4 regions of the Morganella morganii genome follow, and region 4 is predicted to be linked to each of the others. Evidence: predicted binding sites of a transcription regulator. Region 4 holds the regulator's gene; each other region holds the start of a gene.
What was found. Region 4 encodes PurR, which represses purine synthesis genes. Its sites were predicted from a motif close to CANGCAAACGTTTGCNTG; they were not measured.
Positions count from the first base shown of each region.

Region 1: a site for PurR is predicted at 3,608-3,625, ahead of JL661_RS16480 (NCS2 family permease). Genes of this name have one in related genera too.
Region 2: a site for PurR is predicted at 2,449-2,466, ahead of gltS (sodium/glutamate symporter). Genes of this name have one in related genera too.
Region 3: a site for PurR is predicted at 2,021-2,038, ahead of glyA (serine hydroxymethyltransferase). Genes of this name have one in related genera too.

Region 1 covers NZ_CP069157.1:3,432,415-3,438,559, reverse strand. Annotated here, with positions in the region: gene JL661_RS16500 (fimbrial protein) at 1-499, opposite strand, end outside; gene JL661_RS16495 (ABC transporter substrate-binding protein) at 1,130-1,963, shown strand; gene JL661_RS16490 (amino acid ABC transporter permease) at 2,041-2,778, shown strand; gene JL661_RS16485 (amino acid ABC transporter permease) at 2,780-3,553, shown strand; gene JL661_RS16480 (NCS2 family permease) at 3,683-5,017, shown strand; gene JL661_RS16475 (energy-coupling factor ABC transporter ATP-binding protein) at 5,082-5,726, opposite strand; gene JL661_RS16470 (energy-coupling factor transporter transmembrane component T family protein) at 5,641-6,145, opposite strand, start outside.
Region 2 covers NZ_CP069157.1:3,674,656-3,680,800, reverse strand. Annotated here, with positions in the region: gene JL661_RS17580 (AsmA family protein) at 1-880, opposite strand, end outside; partial or broken gene JL661_RS17575 (uracil-xanthine permease family protein) at 1,011-2,397, opposite strand; gene gltS (sodium/glutamate symporter) at 2,640-3,872, shown strand; gene recG (ATP-dependent DNA helicase RecG) at 3,923-6,004, opposite strand; gene trmH (tRNA (guanosine(18)-2'-O)-methyltransferase TrmH) at 6,023-6,145, opposite strand, start outside.
Region 3 covers NZ_CP069157.1:2,347,927-2,354,071, forward strand. Annotated here, with positions in the region: gene JL661_RS11415 (3-phenylpropionate MFS transporter) at 1-576, opposite strand, end outside; gene glyA (serine hydroxymethyltransferase) at 657-1,910, opposite strand; gene hmpA (NO-inducible flavohemoprotein) at 2,281-3,462, shown strand; gene JL661_RS11430 (hypothetical protein) at 3,613-3,876, opposite strand; gene glnB (nitrogen regulatory protein P-II) at 3,971-4,309, opposite strand; gene JL661_RS11440 (NAD+ synthase) at 4,322-5,944, opposite strand; gene glrR (two-component system response regulator GlrR) at 6,052-6,145, opposite strand, start outside.
Region 4 covers NZ_CP069157.1:1,647,192-1,653,336, reverse strand. Annotated here, with positions in the region: gene JL661_RS07945 (RluA family pseudouridine synthase) at 1-686, shown strand, start outside; gene JL661_RS07940 (DUF2058 domain-containing protein) at 710-1,249, opposite strand; gene JL661_RS07935 (hypothetical protein) at 1,319-1,627, opposite strand; gene sodB (superoxide dismutase [Fe]) at 2,025-2,603, shown strand; gene cydH (cytochrome bd-I oxidase subunit CydH) at 2,688-2,771, opposite strand; gene purR (HTH-type transcriptional repressor PurR) at 3,049-4,074, shown strand; gene punR (DNA-binding transcriptional activator PunR) at 4,078-4,980, opposite strand; gene punC (purine nucleoside transporter PunC) at 5,159-6,145, shown strand, end outside.

The DNA of each region.
Region 1 (6,145 bases), 1.8 Mb from region 4:
ATGTCACCTGATCCGATGCTGGTGCGGTTTTATCTCCCTTCACTCCGGTGTCATACGCCGCATTCAGTGAAAGTGCCACTGACGGTGCGGTTGTTGACGATAAACTGAACCCGACATTTTTCGCGACAGACGGATCCCCTTCATTAACGGTATCGTTAATCAGGTAGTTTCCGGTTGACGATATATTGTTGGGGGACGCGAAATGTATTTTCAGGTTACTTCCGGGCGGGACTGAAGCAGGTGCACAATCAGAGAATGTCATGGTAAATGCTTTCTGATTTTTGGTAATGACGGTATTTGCGGTTACCCCGGCATCCGTTACTGTAATCGGATCTAATAATACGGCGAAGTCGGCGCTGTTGCCTCCGTTAATAGTACAGGTGGTGTCACTGATAGCACCTGTGATGTTTATAATCCCGCCCGCAGCAGTGACCGCAGACGCTGAGCCTGAAAAAAAGGCGGCAGAAACTAATGCCGTAATAAGCGTTTTCTTTAACATGGTTAACTCCGGTAAAAATAAGATACCAGACTGACAAAAATAAGAGGCTATTTTTGCGGATTTTCATTTAAAGAGACTAATAAGAATCAGTCTATTTAAATCTATAATCATTAGGGATATTTACCAGTTCTTAATTTTTAAATTTACAGATATGTGATTATTGTCAAGGTTTATAAATTTTCATTTTCAGAACTTGTATTTTTTATAAGTTCGTATTCATTTTTTATTTTGGTGGTAATGGAAAGATAAATATACAAATAATAAGATGTGATTGTTTATTAACGGTTTTCTGATAAGTAATTTCTTTTAGATATTAATTTTAATTAACAGCTGTATGGAGCGTTTAGTATCTCTTATCATGGTCAGTGAATATTTCCGTAGAAAAAATAACGTATGATTTTATTTCGATAAATAATCATAAGTAATGTAATTAATTTTTTTAATAAAAATGGATAAATTAAAGATAATGGCTTGTTATTGCGGAGAGCGGATCTGCCCTTGTGTTCATCTTAGAACAATCAGTTATGGAATTATTCTTTCTTAGTATTTCAGGAACTAAGCAGGAGTTGATAGCGTGAGATGGTGATTTACACAAATTGACGTTTTCCGTGACTGATTCCAGGGGTGTGTATGAAACCGACATTATTTGTTCCGGCTCTGCTTGCCGGTTTAGCATTAGTAAGTGGTACAGCACAGGCTGATAAGCTTGATGATATTCAGAAAGCCGGCGTGATCCGTATTTCGGTTTTTGACAGCAACCCGCCGTTCGGATTTATCGACCCGCAGACCAAAAAACTGGCAGGTTATGACGTGGATATTGCACAGGCCGTTGCCGATGATCTCGGCGTGAAGCTGGAACTGCGTCCGACTAACCCGGCAAACCGTATTCCGCTGCTGGTCTCCGGCAAAGTGGATTTAATCGGGGCGAACTTCACCATTACCGGTGAGCGTGCGAAACAGGTGGATTTCTCCATTCCTGATTTTCAGACCGGACAAAAATTTATTGCCCGCAAAGGTGTGCTGAAAACCCCGGAAGATGTGGCAAAACTGCGCATCGGCGCGGATAAAGGTACCGTTCAGGAAGTGACGCTGCGCGAGAAATATCCGGGCACCAAAGTGATTTCTTATGATGATACCCCGCTGGCCTTCGCAGCACTGCGCAATGGTAACGTCGATGCTATCACGCAGGATGATGCCAAACTGGTCGGGTTGCTCGGTAACCTGCCGGAGTCAGTAAAAGCGGAGTTTGAACTCTCTCCGTTCAGTCTGACCCGTGAATACCAGGCGCTTGCAGCACCGAAAGGAGAAACCCGTCTGGTGGAAGCAGTGAACAAAACCCTGCTGAAACTCGAAAGTGAGGGCAAATCACAGCAGATTTATAACCAGTGGTTTGGTCCGGGCACCAAAGCCGAACAACCGCGCGGTGAATTTAAGTTCGCTCCGCTGGCTGACCAGCCGAAGTAACGTGAGTGTGTTTTCTGAATCAGGCCTCACTCCGGTGAGGCTTCCTGCATTTTTGCGGTAACAGACGGGATTAGCGGATGTTTGAGCAATTTATAAGTGCGCACTTACTTGCGCCGGAATATCTGGGATGGCTGGGGCAGGGGTTTGTGATCACCCTGCTTATCTCATTCTGGACGATTCTCGCGGCGACATTGCTGGGTTTCCTGCTGGTGGCCGGGCGGGACAGCCAGCTCGCACCGCTCCGCTGGTTAGTCAGTGCTTACACCAGTGTATTCCGTAATACGCCGCTGCTGGTACAGCTGTTTTTCTGGTATTTCGCCTCTGGAGAAATCCTGCCGCAGGCGCTGAAAATCTGGCTGAACACGCCGCATGAAATTGAACTGGCCGGGCTGACACTCGCATGGCCGTCATTTGAATTTATCGCCGGGTGGTTCGGGCTGACACTCTATTCTGCGCCGTTCATTGCGGAAGAACTACGGGCGGGAATTGCCGGTATCGGACGGCAGCAAAAATCAGCCGCACTGGCGCTCGGGCTGACTCCGTGGCAGTCCATGCGCTATGTGGTGCTGCCGCAGGCGGTCAGAATCGCCATGCCGCCGCTGCTCGGGCAGTATATGAATGTGGTGAAAAACTCGTCCCTGACTATGGCGATCGGTGTGGCTGAACTCTCTTATGCATCGCGTCAGGTGGAAAGTCAGTCCTTACAAACCTTTGAAGCCTTCGGAGTCGCGACGATCCTCTATATCGCCATTATTGCCGTAATGGAAGCCTTCGGGCAGTGGCGGACACAACGGGCACTGGCACAGGGGCATTAAGATGGACTTTTCCGTAATTCGTGATAACTGGGAATATCTGTTGTTCGGCACTTTCCCGGACGGTCCGCTTGAGGGTGCGGCACTGACGCTGGTGATCAGCCTGATTGCCGGGGCCATTTCCGTGGTGCTCGGGACTATCGGCGGAGTGATGCTGGCAATGCTGCGTGGCTGGTGGGTAAACCTGTTTGCGGCATTTCTCGGGTTTTTCCGCGCTATTCCCATCATTATGCTGATATTTTGGGTCTATTTCCTGCTGCCGATTGCCTTTGGTGTGGATGTGCCGGAAATTACCACGGTCGTCTGCGCACTGGCGCTGGTTACCTCGGCTTATATCGCCCACGGTGTGAAGGCCGGTATTCTGGCAATAGGCAAAGGGCAGTGGCAGGCGGGGATGTCTCTCGGTTTCAGCCGGTGGGAAGTGCTGTGGCATATTGTGTTGCCGCAGGCGCTGCGGATGATGATCCCGTCCTTTATTAATCAGTGGATTGCGCTGATTAAAGATACCTCGCTGGCCTATATCGTCGGTGTGGGGGAGTTGTCGTTCCTTGCGTCTCAGGTCAATAACCGCAGTATGGTCTACCCGACAGAGATTTTCCTGTTTGTTGCTTTTATCTATTTTGTGATGTGTTCCGGGCTGGAACTGGGGGCAAATGCGCTGATGCGCCGTTATTCATTACAGCGGCAGCCCCGTCAGTCGTGGCTTGCCCGTCTGTTTGGCCGGGGAAGAGAGAAACCGGTACGGCTGTCAGAAAAACCGGCATCCTGTTCATCATAAGTTTGATCAGTAACAATCCCGGTACGGTTAATGGCCGGGATTTTCCCGCAATGAAACGCAAACGTTTTCTTTTTGAAAACGATGCGGTAGGATAAGCCGAAAAAAACAAATTTCCGGGACTTCTTATTCATGACTACTCCGACTTCCGGCACTGATCCTCATCAGGGCCTGCTCCAGCGCGTGTTCAAATTACAGGAACACGGTACCACTGTCCGCACAGAAATTATTGCCGGGCTGACCACCTTCCTCACCATGGTGTATATCATTTTTGTAAACCCGCAGATCCTCTCGTTCGCCGGGATGGACATCAAAGCGGTGTTTGTCACCACCTGTCTGATCGCTGCCATCGGCAGTATCGGAATGGGGTTATTTGCTAACCTGCCGGTGGCGGTTGCGCCGGCAATGGGGCTGAATGCCTTTTTCGCCTTTGTGGTGGTAGGCGCGATGCACTACTCCTGGGAAGTGGCGATGGGCGCGATTTTCTGGGGTGCGGTCGGGCTGTTTATCCTGACCTTACTGCGCATCCGTTACTGGCTGATTGCCCATATCCCGCTGAGTCTGCGGGTCGGTATCACCAGTGGTATCGGGCTGTTTATCGCCATGATGGGGCTGAAAAACGCCGGTATTATTGTGCCGAACCCGGATACCCTGGTGACTATCGGTAAGTTTACCGATCACAGTGTGGTGCTGGGTGCACTGGGCTTCTTTATTATCGCCATTCTGGCCGCGCGCAATATCCATGCTGCGGTGCTGGTATCGATTGTGGTGACAACCTCCATCGGACTTTTCCTCGGGGATGTGACCTACAAGGGCGTGTTTGATGTGCCGCCGGGAATCACCTCGGTTGTCGGCCATGTTGATATTATGGGCGCGCTGGATTTATCTCTCGCCGGGATTATCTTCTCGTTTATGCTGGTGAACCTGTTTGACTCCTCCGGCACCCTGATCGGCGTGACTGATAAGGCCGGGCTGGCGGATGAAAAAGGCCGTTTCCCGAACATGAAAAAAGCGCTGTATGTGGACAGCATCAGCTCCGTCGCCGGTTCTGCGATGGGGACGTCCTCTGTTACCGCATTTATTGAAAGTACCTCCGGGGTTTCTGTCGGCGGGCGTACCGGCCTGACAGCTATCGTGGTCGGCCTGCTGTTCCTCGCGGCTATCTTTATTTCACCGCTGGCGTCAATGGTGCCGGCCTATGCGACTGCAGGGGCACTGATTTATGTCGGTGTGCTGATGACCTCCAGCCTGGTGCGGGTAAACTGGAATGATCTGACCGAATCCGTTCCGGCGTTTGTGACTGCCGTGATGATGCCGTTCAGCTTCTCTATCACAGAAGGGATTGCATTAGGGTTTATCGCTTACTGCGCAATGAAGCTGGGTACCGGCCGCTGGCGTGAGCTGAACCTGTGTGTGGTGGTGGTATCGCTGCTGTTTATTCTTAAAATGGTATTTGTGGACGCCTGATTACGATCCGTCTGAACAGACCCCCGGCAGCCGGACAACCGCTGCCGGGTTTTTTATATCAGGCTCAGGAGCGGCAGGGGAACGGGATCACGCAGTGCGCCATCCGCTGTGTAAACTGCTGATTATGCGAGGCCACAATCATCGGCAGATCCAGTTGTGTAAGAATGTCTTCCAGACGCTGAATATTTTTCTCATTGAGTCCGTTGGTCGGCTCATCCAGCAACAGAACAGACGGCGACATTGCCAGCACACCGGCCAGTGCGGTGAAGTTTTTCTCTCCGCCGGAAATCTCAGTCACAGCGCGGTCTTTCAGCCGGACAATATCCAGCATTTCCAGGCACTGTAAAGCGCGTTCCCGCGCCGCATCCTGTGTCATCCCCATATTCAGCGGACCAAACATCACATCATCCAGCACACCCGGGCCGAACAGTTGATCATCCGGATGCTGAAACAGCAATCCCAGAGGGCCGCGCACCTCTGTGAAATCATCTTCGGAAAGACGGGATTTACCGAAAACCGAAATATCCCCGGTGAACGGGATAAAACCTAACAGTGTGTGCAGCAGTGTTGATTTCCCGCTGCCGATATCACCGCACAGAAAAAGCCGTTCTCCGGCGTTCAGTTCAAAGCTCAGATCCTGAATTATCGGCGCATTGTTGCGGCTGACAACCAGATTGCTGACCTGAATCAGGGGATTTTGGGACGTCATTAACAGACCTTTTTGTATTAACAGAAGACGGACGCGCGTAAAAACCCCGGGCTTTCAGCGCCATTTCAGTGGTTTCCGCTTTGTGCATGGCTTTGATCAGCAGCAGGGCGACCAATTGGGACAACATGGTAAATGTCCGTTTATTCATCCCTTTGCGGAATCCCCGGGCTTTCATGGCCGTTTCAAGCTGTTGTTTGGTTTCGCTGAAAATCGCGATATAACGGATAGTCAGAATAAACAGCTTTATCAGTTTATCGGGCAGGGGATAACGTTTCACCGCACACGCCAGATCGATATCTGTCATGTTTGTCAGCATCGCAGAGACAAACAGCAGAATCGCATTCATTTTCAGCGTGATTTGCAGGGCGAGAAACACCCCGGCCGGGGACTGAACAATGCCCTGACTCTCAATTTTCCAC
Region 2 (6,145 bases), 1.8 Mb from region 4:
GTCCGTTGTCCGTCTGCCAGCGCCCTTGTTTAAAGGCCAGATTTTTGACCGTGCCTTCCAGATAGTTTACCGCCCACTGATGACCTTCGAGCTTGATATTGGTGGCGGTGATATTCCTGGCCTGAATATCCGGCAGGTTTTCTGTGCTGTCTGCCAGCTGTGTCAGTGTTTGCGGTGTCTGCCAGCGGATATCATTAAGCAACAGGTTATCCAGCTGCCACTGACCTTCGGCGCTGCGGCGTCCGGTGGCGGTGATCAGGCCGTTTTCCAGTGTGGCGGTCAGGTTATCAAACGTGAATTGTTTTCCGCTGACCTCGCCCTGTGTCAGGATATTTTTCAGCGGCAGCCCGTAGTAATTCAGGCTGTTGGCGGAAAACTGGTATTTGCCGTTTCCGGTCAGGTCACTGCCCTGCGGCTGCCACGGTGTGATCCCGCCGGTAACATCTTCCGCGTCAATTACCCGGTTGCCGTCGGTGCGGCGGAGTGCGGTCTGATTGAGCTGTAATAACCCGGCACTGACCGGCAGGGTGCTGCTGTCAGCAGCATCAGAAATTTCGATATCCCCTTTCTGCACAATGATACGGGCAAACCAGCCGGGTTCAGAAAAACTGCGCCAGTCCAGGGTCAGCTCAACATTGGCCGCTTCCAGGGCAAAATCACCGGAAACCGTGCTGATGCTGACATCACTGAGTGAAATAAGTGAGGGAGATGAGAGCGAGTGACTTATCGCGGAAAGCGAGACTTTGTAGCGTGTGTTGTCACTGATAAGGGCTGAAACCTGTTTTGTACCCCATGATGTCTGCACCACAAGGGCCGTGGCAACGATAAGAATAATGACCAGTGTTATCAGCCAGAAAACAGCCCGTCCCAACCATTTCATAATGCGCTCCCCGATAGATAATCCTGAGGGCATACTAGCGTGAGGCTCTTTATGGTGACAAGGATTATCGCGGTTTTTCCGCACAGAGCAGCCCGCGTGACCCTTTCCGGTCACGCGGTTAAACAGATGATTATTTCTCCGGCGGGAAAATCAGGTTCAGGGCTATCGCGGTCAGGCCACCGGCCGCAATTCCTGAAGAAAGCAGGGTTTTCAGCCAGTCCGGTGCGAACTGCAGGATCAGCGGCTGCTGGGAAACCCCCATGCCGACAGCCAGCGACAGCGCAATAATCATAATTGCCCGGCGGTTCAGGGTTTCGCGGGAAACAATCCGCACCCCGGATGCCGCAATCGTCCCGAACATCACAATGGTTGCACCGCCGAGTACCGGCTCCGGAATGTGCTGCACAAAACCGGCTACGGCCGGGAACAGCCCCAGCACGATCAGCATCAGTGCCACCACATAACCGACATAACGGCTGGCAACGCCGGTCAGTTGGATCACACCATTATTCTGCCCGAAACAGGAGTTCGGGAAGGTGTTAAAGACCGCAGACAGGGCGGAATTGAGACCGTTTGCCAGCACGCCGCCTTTCAGGCGCTTCATATAGAGCGGGCCGGACACCGGTTGTTCGGAGACATCGGACGTCGCGGTAATATCACCGATGGTTTCCAGCGAGGTCACCATAAAGATCAGGATCAGCGGCAGCAGCAGGTTCCAGTCAATGGATAAGCCGTAATAGAGCGGTGCCGGGATCACAATCATTTCTTTTGGAATTTCTGCATGGTTATCCGGCAGCATGCCCATCCACCAGGCGGCCAGATAGCCCGCGGTCATCGCCAGTACCAGTGAAGCGACGCGCAGATACGGGTTTTTCTGGCGGTTCAGCAGCACAATCACCGCCAGCACAATACCGGCGAGGATCAGGTTATCGGCAGAGCCGAAGGTGTTATCCGCCATTGCGCCATAACCGCCGCCGATGGAGGTCAGCCCGACCTGAATTAATGACAGGCCGATAATCATCACCACCACACCGGAGACCAGCGGTGTGATAATACGGCGAGCCAGATGCAGGAAACGGGAGAGGATCACTTCTGTCATCGCCGCCAGCATCAGTGTGCCGAACAGCGCCGCCATCATTCCTTCCGTATCCACACCATTATTTTTCAGTGCCATACCCCCCCATAATCAGCGGGGCAACAAAGTTAAAGCTGGTGCCCTGGATAGAGAGCAGCCCTGAGCCGACCGGCCCCCAGGTACGGATTTGCAGCAGTGAGGCCAGCCCGGAAGCGAACAGCGACATACTGATAATCCGCTGGGTATCATGGGCGGAAAGGCCAAGCGCCTGAGCGATAAGCAACCCCGGCGTAATCACCGCCACAAACATCGCCAGCAGATGCTGGCAGGCGGCAAAGAGGGTCTGCGGCAGCGGCGGACGATCTTCCAGACGGTAGATGAGTTCACTATTTGTGTTAGTCGCGGGAGTTACACTGGTTTTGTCAGAAATTGCAGAGTTCATGTCAACAGGTCCGGGATAAGCAATTTCCGTATTTTAATGATCTGCGGCACAAAAGCAATCGTTTGCGCGGATGAGATGTTATTTTTTATAGCGGAATATAATCACAGTTTTATTTATTTTAACTTGTCTTTATCCGCTTTTTTTTTCTTTAATCCCGATACCTGCTTTTTTTTCTTGCGTAATAAGGACGTTATTAACGCGATACTGATGTAACAAATACCAACAATAAAAGGGGTACGTGAATGTATCAACTCGACGTTTACGGCACGCTGGTTGCGGCCACACTCGTCCTATTACTGGGACGTAAACTCGTAAAAACTGTACCATTCCTCGAAAAGTATACTATTCCTGAGCCTGTGGCCGGTGGTCTTCTGGTCGCGATTGTATTATTGGGGCTCAAATCCGGTATGGATCTGGAAGTGAAATTTGATGATTCACTGAAAGACCCGCTGATGCTGGCGTTCTTCGCCACCATCGGCTTAAACGCCAACTTAGCCAGCCTGAAGGCGGGCGGTAAAACATTATTTATCTTTGTGATTGCCGTTGTGGGCTTACTGATTGTGCAGAACAGTGTCGGTATTTCCCTGGCGAAAATGATGGGGCTTGACCCGCTGATTGGTCTGCTGGCCGGTTCTATCACACTTTCCGGTGGTCACGGTACCGGGGCGGCATGGGGTAAAATTTTCAGCGACAGCTATGGTTTCACCTCTGCAACAGAAATTGCGATTGCCTGTGCCACATTTGGTCTGGTGCTCGGCGGCCTGATTGGTGGTCCGGTGGCCCGTTTCCTGATCAAAAAGACAGCCATGAGCGATGTGAAATTACAGGATGATGAAGCACCGACCGCGTTTGAAAAACCGCAGGCCGGACGCATGATCACTTCAATGGTTCTGCTTGAAACAATTGCACTGATTGCTATCTGTTTGCTGGCAGGGACGTATCTGTATGGTGTTCTGACGGATTTCTTCACGTCGATGCAGTGGAAGTTCCAGATCCCGGCGTTCGTGTGTGTGCTGTTTATCGGGGTTATCCTGAGCAACAGTCTGTCACTGATGGGCTTCTACCGTGTGTTTGAACGGGCGGTGTCGGTGCTGGGTAACGTCAGTCTGTCACTGTTCCTGGCGATGGCACTGATGAGCCTGAAACTGTGGGAAATCGCCTCTCTGGCGGTACCGATGCTGGTGATTCTGGCGGTACAGACCGTGGTGATGGCGCTGTATGCCGTCTTCGTCACTTACCGTGTGATGGGGAAAAACTATGATGCGGCGGTACTGGCTGCCGGTCACTGTGGCTTCGGGATGGGCGCGACACCAACCGCGATTGCCAACATGCAGGCGGTAACTGATCGCTTCGGTCCTTCCCATGTGGCCTTCCTGGTGGTGCCGATGGTGGGGGCGTTCTTCCTGGATCTGATTAACGCACTGGTTATTCCGTTCTTCCTGGCGTTACCTATCTTCCCGGCTGCGGGCGGGTAACAGAACAGTTCTTAAAGCAGGCAAGCCACCCCTCCGGGTGGCTTTTTTCGTTATACGTTGGTGTATTGTGTGCGTTCCGGCAGCCAGCGTTCTATCAGGGCTTTTGCCTGTTCCGGATAGTTTTGGTGCAGATGCCGTGCAACGCGCTGTACTTCCGGCAGCATGCCCTGGTCGCGCAGTAAATCCGCCACTTTAAATTCCGCATTGCCGGTCTGGCGTGTGCCGAGCAGTTCCCCCGGCCCGCGGATTTCCAGGTCTTTCTGCGCGATAACAAAGCCGTCGTTGCTGTCCCGCAGTACCTGAAGACGCAGTTTTGCTGTCTGGGTGAGCGGGGTTTTATACAGCAGCACACAGTGGGAGACCGCAGAGCCGCGCCCGACCCGGCCGCGCAGCTGATGCAGCTGTGCCAGCCCGAGCCGTTCCGGGTTTTCGATAATCATCAGGCTGGCGTTCGGTACATCCACCCCGACTTCAATCACCGTGGTGGCAACCAGCAGATCCAGCTCACCGGCCTTAAACTGTGCCATTACCGCCTGTTTTTCTGCCGGTTTCATGCGGCCGTGAACCATCCCGACCCGCAGATCCGGTAGCGTGGCGGACAGCTCATCAAACGTGACCTGAGCCGCCTGGGCTTCCAGCAAATCCGATTCATCGATCAGGGTACAGACCCAGTAAGCCTGACGTTTTTCATCCTGACAGGCATTGCGCACCCGCTCAATAATCTCATGGCGGCGGCTGTCCGGAATCGCCACCGTGGTCACCGGGGTTCTGCCGGGCGGCAGTTCGTCGATAACCGAGGTATCGAGATCTGCATAGGCAGTCATGGCCAGAGTACGCGGGATCGGCGTGGCGGTCATGATCAGCTGATGTGGATGGAATCCCTGCTGTTCGCCTTTTTCCCACAATGCCAGCCGCTGGTGGACACCAAAGCGGTGTTGTTCATCGATAATCACCAGCGCCAGGGAATGAAAACGGATATGTTCCTGAAAAATGGCGTGTGTGCCGATAACCATGGCCACATCACCGGCAGCAATGGCGTCTTCCTGTGCCTGTCGTGCCTTGCCTTTCTGTTTCCCGGCAACCCAGCCGACACTGATACCCAGCGGCTCCAGCCACTGACGGAAAGTACAGGCGTGTTGTTCAGCCAGCAATTCTGTCGGTGCCATCAGCGCCACCTGTCTGCCGTGTGCGATAGCGCGAAGTGCCGCCAGCGCGGCGACCAGCGTTTTCCCTGAGCCGACATCCCCCTGAATCAGGCGCATCATCGGTACCGGTTTTTCCAGATCCTGCTCTATTTCCGCCACCACGCGCTGCTGGGCATTGGTTGGTGAGAAGGGAAGTTGTGCCAGAAACTGATTTTTCAGTGTTTCCTGCGGTGACAGCGGCAGTGCGTGATAACGCTGTGCCCCTGCTCTGACCGCCAGCATGCTGAGGTGATGCGCCAGCAGTTCTTCCAGCACAATCCGTTTCAGTGCCGGATGCTGCCCGCTTTCCAGTTCGGCAAGCTGTGTATCCGTCGGTGGCCGGTGCAGCGTTTTCAGCGCCTGCGGCAGGCTCATCATAGAGCGGGTCAGTTCCGGCGGCAGTAATTCATTAATGGCGCAGGTATCGAGCAACTCCAGCGCCTGATCGAGCAGTTTGCGGAGTGTGGCCTGTCGGACACCTTCGGTGGTCGGGTAGATAGGGGTGAGTGTTTCCTGTAATTCAACGGAAGTATCACTCTGGCGGACTTTGTATTCGGGGTGGAAAATCTCCGGGCCATTTTTGCCGCGCCGGATTTCACCGTAAGCGGTGACCTGTTTTCCGGCCACCAGCGCATTTTTCATCGCCGCTGAAAAGTTAAAGAAACGCAGGGTTAATATGCCGGTACCGTCGCTTATCTGGCAGGTCATCATCCGCTTGCGGCCAAAGACCACATCGGTGCGCAGCACTTCGCCGCTGACGGTGGCATAAATCCCGGGTAACAGATCGGTAATGGTATAAAGCCGGGTCTGGTCTTCATAACGCAGCGGCAGATGGAAAAGCAGATCCTGAAGGGTGTGCAGACCGATACCGGCCAGTTTGCCCGCCTGCCCGGCCCCGACGCCGTGTAAAGTCGTGAGTGGGATAGCATCAAGCAGTTGACCTTTCATTTTCTGCTCCGTTTCGTATCAGGCGGATGGTTTCTTCTGTTGCATGGCAGCCCACCAGCTGTCCGGCGCAATAATATGACCCTGTTCATCAATCTGCGGACGGGGCAGTTTTTTCTCGCGGGCGACCTGGGCCAGCACCGG
Region 3 (6,145 bases), 700 kb from region 4:
CTGCGGACCGCGCTGTTTCATCTCTCCGGACGGCATAATGCGCGGTCGCAGCAGCGACGTCAGCAACAGCGAGCCGGTACTGACCACTAATGCAGCCAGAATCACCTCATGCTTCCAGATATCCATCAGCATCCCGGTAACCGAGGTGGCGATGATAAATGCCACCGATCCCCAGACACGGATCGAGCCGTAATCCATCGGGAACTGTTTTTGCCAGGTTGCGGCGAGGGAATCCCCCAGCGGGATCATCGGCGAGAAAAAGAGGTTGAATCCGGCCATAACAAAAAAGAGCCAGAGCCAGTGAGAACCGAAATAAAACGCCACCGCGAACAGGAAAGAACAGAGCGCCATCAGTCTCAGGGCAAAAATCAGCCGTGACGGGTCTTTAAACAGCGGTGTGATAAACAGGCTGCCGACGAACCGCGCCACCAGCCCCACACTGAGCAGCATACCGACCGTTGCCACATCATGCCCTTCACCTTTCAGCCATGCGCCCCAGTAGGGAAGAAAAATCCCGTAGGAAAAAAAATACGTAAAATAATCAAGCGCCAGCCAGAGCGATGACGGAACAAACATCTGCCTCTCCTTTCAGGAATACAAAAAACCCGCTCGCGGCGAACGAAGCGGGTTTTGGTTACATCAGATTGGTAACGCGATTATGCGTAAACCGGATATTTCGCGCAGATAGCCAGAACTTTTTGTTTCACAGCTTCAATGGTCGCTTCATCATTGAGGTTATCTAACACGTCACACATCCAGCCGGCCAGTTCACGGGCTTCTGCTTCTTTGAAGCCGCGGCGGGTGATCGCCGGGGAACCGACACGGATACCGGAAGTCACAAACGGGCTCTTCGGATCGTTCGGCACACTGTTTTTGTTGACAGTGATGTTTGCACGGCCCAGTGCCGCATCCGCATCTTTACCGGTGATGTCTTTATCGACCAGATCCACCAGGAACAGATGGTTCTCAGTACCGCCGGACACCACTTTATAACCACGGTTCAGGAAGACTTCAACCATTGCTTTGGCATTTTTCACAACCTGGACCTGATTTGCTTTAAATTCAGGCTCCATTGCTTCTTTTAACGCCACGGCTTTACCGGCGATAACGTGCATCAGCGGACCCCCCTGGTTACCCGGGAATACCGCTGAGTTCAGTTTTTTGTACAGATCTTCATCACCGCCTTTCGCGAGGATCATCCCGCCGCGCGGACCCGCCAGGGTTTTGTGCGTGGTAGTGGTGACAACGTGAGCATGCGGAACCGGGTTAGGATAAACACCCGCAGCAACCAGACCGGCTACGTGGGCCATATCAACAAACAGGTAAGCACCGATGCTGTCAGCGATTTCACGCATTTTCGCCCAGTCAACCACACCGGAGTAGGCAGAGAAGCCGCCGATGATCATTTTCGGCTGATGTTTTTTCGCCTGTTCAGCGACATCGTCATAATCGATTTTACCGGCAGAATCGATACCGTAAGGGACGATATTGTACAGTTTACCGGAGAAGTTTACCGGAGAGCCGTGAGTCAGGTGACCGCCTTCCGCTAAGTTCATCCCTAATACTGTATCGCCCGGTGACAGCAGTGCGGAGTACACTGCAACGTTAGCCTGGGAACCTGAGTGCGGCTGAACGTTGGCATAGTCTGCGCCGAACAGTTCTTTTGCACGGTCAATCGCCAGCTGTTCAACGATATCCACATATTCGCAGCCGCCGTAGTAGCGTTTGCCCGGATACCCTTCTGCATATTTGTTGGTGAGCTGGGAGCCCTGAGCTTCCATAACGCGCGGGCTGGTATAGTTTTCAGAGGCAATTAATTCAATGTGCTCTTCCTGACGACGATCTTCGTCTTTCATCGCCTGCCAGAGTTGTGGGTCGTAATCTGCAATATTCATTTCACGCTTTAACATTCGCTTCTCCTGACTCGCCTGATGCCGATAAAAAAACACCCCTTTCCGGGGACGAATGCCCTACAGTGTAAACCCTTTTTCTGAATTGAGATAGCCCCGGAAACAAAAAATACGCAAACGATTGCATAGCGGTAAAATCAGGTAATTAGCATGCTTATTATTTCATAAGAATATCCTGTCCATCGGACACAATACCGGATTTGTGATCCCCTCTTACCCACGCTCACTGATCAATTTCGCTATTTTCACCGGATTTTCAGAAACAGCAGAAAAATTTGCGCTTTACAAATTCTGCCCTGTATTATAAGTTGCATAAAAAATACATGTTATAAATTTCACACTGATGTGATGCTTTTTCAGGAGCCCTGCTATGCTCGATGCACAAACTATCGCCACCGTAAAATCCACCGCCCCGCTGATTGCCGCCACCGGCCCGAAACTGACCGCCCATTTCTATGACCGCATGTTTCGTCAGCATCCTGAGTTAAAAGATATCTTCACCATGAGCCACCAGCAGAACGGCGCACAGCGTGAAGCGTTGTTTAATGCGGTCTGCGCCTATGCCATGAATATTGATAACCTCGGCGCGCTGGGTGCGGCAGTGGAAAAAATTGCCAACAAACACGCCAGTCTGATGATCAGACCGGAACATTACCCGGTTGTCGGGGAAAACCTGCTTGCCACCATTGAAGAGTTGCTCAATCCGGGTGAGGAAGTCCTTACCGCCTGGGGTAAAGCGTACGGTGTACTGGCGGATATCTTTATTCAGCGCGAAGCCGGGCTGTATCAGGAAAAAGCGGCTTTACAGGGCGGATGGGAAGGACTGCGTGAATTCCGCGTGATCCGCAAACAGCCGCAGAGTGAACTTATCACCAGTTTCGAACTGGCGCCGGTTGATGGTAAGCCTGTCGCGGATTACCGCCCGGGGCAGTATATTAGTGTCTATATCAATGATGATGCGCTGGAAAATCAGGAGATCCGCCAGTATTCCCTGACGCAGGCACCGGACGGTAAAACCTACCGGATTGCGGTCAAACGTGAAGACAAAGGTACGATTTCCGGCTGGCTGCACGCTAATGTGCAGGAAGGCGATGTGGTCAGACTGACACCACCGCTGGGGGATTTCTTCCTGGAGGCAGAAAAAGAAACCCCGGTGGTCCTGATTTCAGCCGGTGTCGGCTTAACACCGATGATGGCTATGCTGCAGACACTCGCCGCACAACAGCATCCGGCGGATGTGACCTGGCTGCACGCGGCAGAGCACGGCGGCGTGCATGCCTTTGCGGAGGAAGTAAACCGGTTTGGTGCGCAGTTGCCTGCGTTCAGCCAGACCGTCTGGTACAGAGAGCCGCGCGCAGATGAAGCTCATCCGCACCTGACCGGGCTGATGGATTTAACGGCTCAGCAGGATGCTCTGCTCAGTAAAACCCGCCACTATTACCTGTGCGGCCCGGTAGCCTTTATGCAGCACATTGCGCGTCAGCTGACTGCAATGGGCGTTAATGCAGACCAGATCCATTATGAATGTTTCGGTCCGCACAAAATTTTATAATCGCGACAGAACAACAATAACAACACGCTGGATATTCAGCGTATGTGCTTAAGCTGAAGCACATTTGAGTAACAGTGACATAACCGCCGAATTTATATCTATCCCATCCTTTCGCCCGGTTCACTGTTACTCTTTTTTGCCCGTCAGTTTTTATACCGGGCCCGGTTCACACATTTTTTTTACTGCCTGTGAGAAATACATCACCTTGGCCGAATTGATACACGTTTCCAGCTCATCCTGTTCTTCTTTATTTAAATTCATCCCGGAAACCTCCGCAAAAAGTGCCGGTAATTCATGCTGACCGGGGTCTTTCATTGCTGACTGCAGAATAATAATACCGGCCATAACCAGAATAATAACCACAACACACACCGCCACTATCCATTGTATTGCCCGCACATGTATTGTCCGCACAGTCTTCTCCTTTTACTGACAGATAAAAGAATCCGGCGGTGTCAGAAATAACAGCCGCCGGATACGTTTAATTTGCAGGGATGCTCAGCAGAACTCAGATAGCATCTTCATCCTGTTCCCCGGTACGGATCCGGACAACCTGTGCCACATCGAACACAAAGATTTTACCGTCACCGATCTTACCGGTCTGCGCCGTCTGCATAATGGTTTCCACACAGGTTTCGAGAATGTCATCGGCGACAACAATTTCAATTTTTACCTTCGGCAGAAAATCCACCATATATTCCGCACCGCGATACAGTTCCGTATGCCCTTTCTGACGGCCGAAACCCTTCACCTCTGTCACGGTCATCCCGGTGATCCCCACTTCGGCCAGAGCTTCGCGGACATCATCGAGTTTAAACGGCTTAATAATTGCCTCAATCTTTTTCATTGTCAGATCCTGTTACCAATTTTTGCGGCCAAACCCGGATGTAATCGGGTAACGGCGATCTTTGCCAAAGTTCCGGGCGGTAATGCGCGGTCCCACCGGTGACTGGCGGCGTTTGTATTCATTGATATCCACCAGCCGGATAACCTTGCGGACCACCGCTTCATCAAACCCGGCGGCGATCAGTTCATCTGCGGACATATCTTTTTCAACATACCCGGCCAGCAGGGCATCGAGGATGTCATACGGCGGCAGACTGTCCTGATCCAGCTGACCCGGTGCCAGCTCTGCTGACGGCGGACGGGTGATAACCCGCTCCGGAATCGCCGGAGAGAGTGTGTTGCGGTATCTTGCCAGTTCAAACACCATAGTTTTCGGCACATCTTTCAGGACATTAAAGCCCCCGGCCATATCCCCGTACAGTGTGGAGTAACCAACCGCACACTCGCTTTTATTACTGGTGGTCAGCACAATGCGACGGCGTTTGTTGGACATCGCCATCAGGATCACCGCACGGCAGCGTGCCTGTAAATTCTCTTCGGTGGTATCAACCGGTGTTCCGGCGAATTTCGGTTCCAGTTCGTGCATAAAGGCTTCAAACATCGGCTCAATCGACACCACATCAAATTCCACACCCAGCAGCTCTGCCTGCTCACGGGCATCGTGGATGCTGATATCCGAGGTGTAACGGAACGGCATCATCACCGCCTGCACCTTATCTTTACCCAGTGCATCTGCAGCAATGGCGACAGTCAGGCCGGAATCGATCCCGCCGGACAGGCCCAGCAGCGCTCCCTGAAAACCATTTTTGCGGACATAATCCCGCGTTGCCAGCACCAGCCCCTGATAAACCTGAGCCAGAACAGGTAACGACGGTGCCGGATCCGCCATCGGCGTGATGGTTAAATCCGTAAAGTAACACTGCGCGATTTGCTCTGAAAATGCAGCAAGACGATGTGTTACGCTGCCATCTGCGGCGAAAACAGCAGAATTACCATCAAAAATCAGCTCATCCTGTCCGCCGACCTGGTTGAGATAGACCAGCGGCAGCCCGGTACGGCGGCAGTGTGCCTGTATCAGCACATCCCGGGTATCAATTTTATCAGTGGAATACGGTGACGCATTCAGTGTCAGAATGATTTCCGCACCGGCCGCTTTCAGGGCATCCACCGGACCGTCAGTCCAGATATCCTCACAAATGAGTAACCCGAGGCGGTAACCGCGAAAATCAATCACACAGGTTTCTGTTCCTGCCGTAAACCAGCGTTTTTCATCAAACACGCCGTAGTTCGGCAGTTCCTGTTTGAAATAACGGGCGCGGAGCTCCCCTTTCTCAAAGAAAGAGAGGGCGTTATAAATGTGGCTGTTTTCCTGCCACGGGTGTCCCACCAGCACAGCACAGTCACCGCTGGCCTGTTGGATCCGGATGAGGCTCTGCGCTATCCGCTGATGAAAATCGGGACGAAAAACCAGGTCTTCCGGTGAATACCCGGACAATGCCAGTTCGGAAAACATGACCAGGTCAGCCCCTGCCGCCTGCTGTTCCGCCATGGTTTTCAGAATACGTTCACCATTGCCTTCGATATCTCCGACCAGAAAATTCAGCTGGGCCAGGGCGATATTAAGTGTACGACGCATAAAATCCTGCTCTCCCGGGATAGATCTCACCGTATGTAAAAATTAATAATAAAACAGCTAATAATGAAGATGATAGCAAAATGTGCCGGTTAGCACCGATTCTTTGCTTATTCTTTAAAGTCGGCCGCATCCAGCTCATGACGGGACAGTAATTTATAGAACTCTGTCCGGTTACGCCCTGCCAGACGGGCAGCGTTGGTC
Region 4 (6,145 bases):
CCGATACCTTTATCGCCCCGCCGTGCCCGGAGCAGATTGACATTCTTTATCAGGATGAGCACCTGCTGCTGATTAACAAACCTGCAGGGCTGCTCAGTCTGTCGGGAAAGAATCCGCAGAATCTGGATTCCGTGCATTACCGGCTGGTACAGCTGTTTCCCGGCTGCACACTGGTACACCGGCTGGATTTCGGCACATCCGGGCTGCTGCTGGTAGCCCGTAACAAAGCCATTAATGCCGCGCTTTGCCGTCAGTTCAGTGAACGGACTGTGGAGAAAGGCTACAGTGCCCTGCTGTGCGGGCATCTGAATGAGAATGAAGGAATAATTGATGCGGCGATTACCAAAGATCCGGCGTTGTTTCCGCGCATGACGATATGTGCTGTCCGGGGGAAACCGGCCCGTTCACATTATCAGGTGACTGAGCGCTTTTATTATGAAACTGAGGACGGGCTCTCTCTGCCGGTCACCAGGGTGGCACTGACACCGGAAACCGGCCGCACGCATCAGCTCCGCATTCATTGTCAGTATCTGGGCCATCCGATTTTAGGGTGTGATCTCTATGGCGGGAAACTATTGCCGGGCACCGGAAATATTCCGCGGCTGATGCTGCACGCCGGGGAACTGGATTTTGTGCATCCGGTCAGCGGCGAACCGGTTAATGCCCGCAGTCCCTGTCCGTTCTGAACAGGGAAGCAGGCAGATGCGGATCACCACATCAAATCATCCGGGATTTTAAAATCAGCATACGGATCGTCTTCATCCGCTTCGTCCTGCGCCAGCGCATTATTTAACACAATGCTTTCCGCATCACGCTGTGTGATTTTATCTGCAACAACCGCCGGGATAATGGCATATTCACTCACACTGCTGTTTTCCGTGCTTAACCGGGCTATCGCCAGACGGCCGCTGATCAGCTGAGACTGTGTGGTTTTGTCCACGGCAATGCTTTTAATCACGTTGTTGTCAGTGAAATTAAAATCAATGCTGCCTTTTGAAATAATGATCCGGTTCATTTCAATCAGCTGCTTCACCTGAGCTTTATATTCTCTGGATAAAACAGCCTGTTTTTGCTGCTCACTCAGCTGTTTATCACGCTCAAGCTGCGCTTTTTTATTCTCTTCCACCGCTTCTCTGGCCTCACGGGCCTGAACGCGTGATTTTTTTGCTGTTCTGCGGACTTTATCCATTTTTTTGCTGGTCACCAGTCCGGCTTTCAGCATCTGCTCTTGTAATGTGAGTTTTGTCATTGTCTTTTCTGAATCAGTTTAATATTGCAGGTAATTATACCGGTAATTTTCAGGATTGTATCCGGCACGTCAGGCCAGCTGCATTTTCAGCCAGTAACCCTGCTGGCACAGACTGAAAAATTCTTTGTGCCGCGGAGAAATTGTTTTCGCTTTATCCCCCGTGACCGTCCAGACAATCCACTGTTCCGGGCACTGTTCGTCACCGGTCTGCACGATAGTTTCTATCTCTTCACTGCACATCAGCTCAATACCATCGCGGAACTGCCATTTGCGGACACGCCGGATCACTTCAGAGAGCTCATCTTTCTGATAATGGTCACAAATAACATTGCAATCAGTATGGTTTTGTATCGCGCGGGAAATATAGTCTGCCAGCATCGTGATCATTCTTGTACTTTTGTCATAGCGGAGATTGTAAAGGGTCTGCGGCCGGTTGACAAACGGCGGTCGTTGTCACGCTTTCTGTAAAATTGTTAAATTTGCGCGGATTTCAGCCGGTAAACCCGTTATATTTAAGATTCCGCAGTCATACGGGGAAGACAGAATGAAACGCTATTATAACTGGATCTGCCGCCATAAGCTGTACACCCTGCTTATCGCCTTTATTGTGACGGATATCATTTTGTGGGCGATTTTGTCTTTCACCATGTGAATAACATCACCCCGGTATTTCACGCTGTTTTTTATGACAAAACTTGTTAAGATAATTCGCAGAATAATAACAGTAACCCGTCTGTGACGAGGTTACTGATTTAACCTTAACAAGGAGAATGCAATGTCGTTTGAATTACCTGCACTGCCTTATGCAAAAAATGCATTAGCGCCCTATATTTCTGAAGAAACACTGGAATACCACTACGGCAAACACCACAACACCTATGTGGTTAATCTGAATAACCTGATCAAAGGCACCGCATTTGAAGGTAAATCACTGGAAGAGATTATCAAAACCTCTGATGCCGGTATCTTCAATAACGCTGCTCAGGTCTGGAACCACACGTTCTACTGGCACTGCCTGGCACCAAATGCCGGTGGCGAACCAACCGGTAAAATTGCTGACGTGATTAACAAAGCGTTCGGTTCATTTGCCGAATTCAAACAGCAGTTTACCGATTCCGCAGTGAAAAACTTCGGTTCCGGCTGGACATGGCTGGTGAAAAAAGCAGACGGCAGCCTGGCTATCGTCAATACCTCTAACGCGGCAACCCCGGTCAGCGGTAACGACAAACCAATCTTAACCGTTGATGTCTGGGAACACGCTTATTATATCGACTACCGTAATGCCCGTCCTAAATACCTGGAAAACTTCTGGGCATTAGTGAACTGGAAATTTGCGGAAGAAAACCTGGCGTAATCCGGAAACACATTATCCGGTAACACAATACAGTTGATCAAAAAAGGGCGGAATTTTCCGCCCTTTTGTACTGTAAGGGGTGAATCAGAAAAGCATTGTTGCAAATAATACGATCATAACCAGTGCTGCAACCGCGGTTGACAAACCATATTTCAGATCTGTATCCATTCTTATCTCCAAAATAGCTGCTTAGTGACCTGATGATGATTACCTGACATCCTGAATCATCAAATTAATTAAAACGGATGGTCTGACCGGAAAACCCGAATAGCTGACCATATCAATAACCATAGCACAGGTAATATTTTTTACTTTTGACCCGGATCAGACAACAATGCCTGTTTTTACAGAAATTTTTCTATTGTTACCGCATAATGGCACTATAATAGCAATCGATTAACCGAATAATAAAATACAGACCGGCAGGTCAGGAGTTGTTTTCATCATGGCAACGATTAAAGATGTGGCTAAGCGCTCGGGCGTCTCCACCACAACCGTCTCCCATGTCATTAATAATACCCGTTTCGTTGCGGAAGAAACGAAGGCGGCTGTCTGGGCTGCTATCAAAGAACTGCACTATTCACCGAGCGCCGTGGCGCGCAGTCTGAAAGTCAATAACACCAAGTCCATCGGGCTGCTGGCCACCTCCAGTGAAGCGCCGTATTTTGCGGAAGTGATTGAGGCGGTGGAAAACAGCTGCTACAGCAAAGGGTATACCCTGGTGCTGTGCAACTCTCACAATAATCCTGACAAACAGAAAGCCTACCTGGCGATGCTGGCACAGAAACGTGTCGATGGTCTGCTGGTGATGTGTTCAGAGTACCCGGATCAGCTGATTGCCATGCTGGAAGGCTACCGCAATATCCCGATGGTGGTGATGGACTGGGGCAAAGCGCGCGGGGATTTCACCGATGCGATCATTGATAACGCCCTGCACGGCGGTTATCTCGCCGGCCGTTATCTGATTGAACGCGGACACCGTGATATCGCGGTTATTCCGGGGCCGCTTGAGCGGAACACCGGCGGCAACCGTCTGGAAGGATTCCGCAAAGCCATGAAAGAAGCAGGTATTACGGTGCGCGATGAATGGATTGTCCAGGGCGATTTTGAACCGGATTCCGGTTATCAGGCCATGACACAGATTTTATCCGGCAAACAGCGCCCGACAGCGGTATTCTGCGGCGGTGATGCTATGGCGATGGGCGCAATTTGCGCGGCTGATGAAATGGGTCTGCGCGTGCCGCAGGATATTTCTGTGATCGGGTATGACAATATCCGTAACGCCCGTTACTTTACCCCTGCCCTGACCACCATCCACCAGCCGAAAGAGCGGCTGGGACAAATGGCACTGACCATGCTGCTCGACCGCATCGTCAACAAACGCGAAGATGCGCAGACCATTGAGGTGCATCCGCGCCTGGTGGAACGCCGCTCTGTAGCGGATGGTCCGTTTATCGATTACCGCCGCTGAGGATCAGCGCAGCCATTCGGCATTGAGCGTGTTGCTGTCCCCGAGATAATCGAGCAGCCAGCTCAGTGCCGGAGAGGTGTCTTTATCCACCCAGGTGATACAGCACGGGCTGTCCGGCAATGGCTGCTCTATCTTCAGTGCTGCCAGCCGCCCCGCTTTAATCAGCGGATCGGCGCGGTGCGCCGGCATCATTGCCACACACAATCCCGATTCCACACAGGCAATTCCGCGATCCCAGTCCGGCACCACCAGGCGGCGCTGATTATCCAGTGCCCACGTATCGCGTTTCGGCAGAGAACGTGAGGTATCTTCCAGACACAAACTCGGGTACGGCACCATCTCCTCATTGGTCAGGACATGACCGGCAGAGGCCAGCGGATGATCCGGACTGACTACCGCACGCCACGGCATAAAGCCCATATCGCGGAAATTGTAGCGCTCACCGATAGGAGATGCGCGTGTCGCACCGATTGCCACGTCCACCCGTCTGTCCACCAGCGCATCCCACACCCCGTTAAACACTTCCGGATAAATATACAACTCGATATCCGGGAAATGATGATAAAAATCCAGCAGAAGTCGCGTTATCCGTTCCGGTTTTACGATACAGTCAACGGCGATGCTGAATTGTCCGCGCCAGCCGTTGGCAATCATCTGGCACTGGTGACGTGTGGATTTCATTTTTTTGATGACATCACGCGCTTCTTTGACAAACAACGCCCCGGCAGGTGTCAGTTCAACATCGCGGTGACGCCGTTCAAACAGCGGAACCGCCAGCCACTCTTCCAGCTGGCGGACACTGTAGCTGATGGCAGAAGGCACCCGGTGCAGTTCCTCTGCCGCCGCACTGAAACTGCCTGTCCGCGCCACAGCATCCACCACATCCAGCGTATATTCTGACCACATAATCCTTCCTTTCAAAAAATTTCACAGCAGTGTGCAAATAATAACGTTTTACAAGGGAAAACTCGAATAGTTAAAATACTAACTCACGCATTACACTTATTTAACATTCAGGTATTTCTCTGTGACTGTCAATAAATCGCCTTCCCGCGGCTTTCTCTTTTATCTCGCCGGACTCAGCATGCTGGGTTATCTCGCGATTGATATGTATCTGCCTGCATTCGGTATGATGCAGGACTCTCTGAACTCCACAGCCAGCGCAATCAGCGCCAGTCTGAGTATCTTCCTGGTCGGTTTTGCCATCGGTCAGCTGTTATGGGGACCGCTCTCCGATAAAATCGGCCGTAAGCCGGTTCTGCTGATGGGCCTGAGCCTGTTTGCCCTGAGCTGTCTGGCCATGGTCTGGGTTTCCACCCCTGCCCAGTTATTATTACTGCGTTTTGTACAGGCCGTCAGTGTCTGCTCTGCCGCTGTCACCTGGCAGGCGCTGGTTATCGACCGTTATGACGATCACCGTGCGCAGCGTGTTTTTGCCGCAATTATGCCGCTGGTGGCACTCTCTCCGGCTCTGGCACCGTTACTGGGCGCATGGCTGCTCAACCACGGCGGCTGGCATGAAATTTTCCTCGTGCTCGGCGGTATCACCCTGCTGGTGCTGATCCCGACCCTGATGCTGAAAGAAAAGCATCATATCGCGCCGGATGCGGTCAAAACGGAAAAACAGAAAATTTCCTTCTTCCGTCTGCTGAAATCCCCGGTTTACAGCGGTAACGTGCTGATTTATGCCGCGTGCAGCGCCGGTTTCTTTGCCTGGCTGACCGGTTCGCCGTTTATTCTGCGCGATATGGGTTATAACCCGAATGATATCGGTCTGAGCTACATTCCGCAGACTATCGCCTTTATGGTCGGGGGCTACGGCTGCCGTGCCCTGTTGTCGCGGATTAACGGCAAAACATTATTACCGTTCCTGCTGGCCGGTTACGCCGTCAGTATGGTGGGCTTGTATGCTATGGCAAAATTCGGTAACCCGTCACTGGTGGCGATCCTGATCCCGTTCTGCTTTATGGCAGCAATGAATGGCGCGTCTTACCCGATTGCGGTATCAAACGCCCTGGCGGTTTACCCGGAACACAGCGGTAAAGCAGCAGCATTACAGAATGCCATTCAG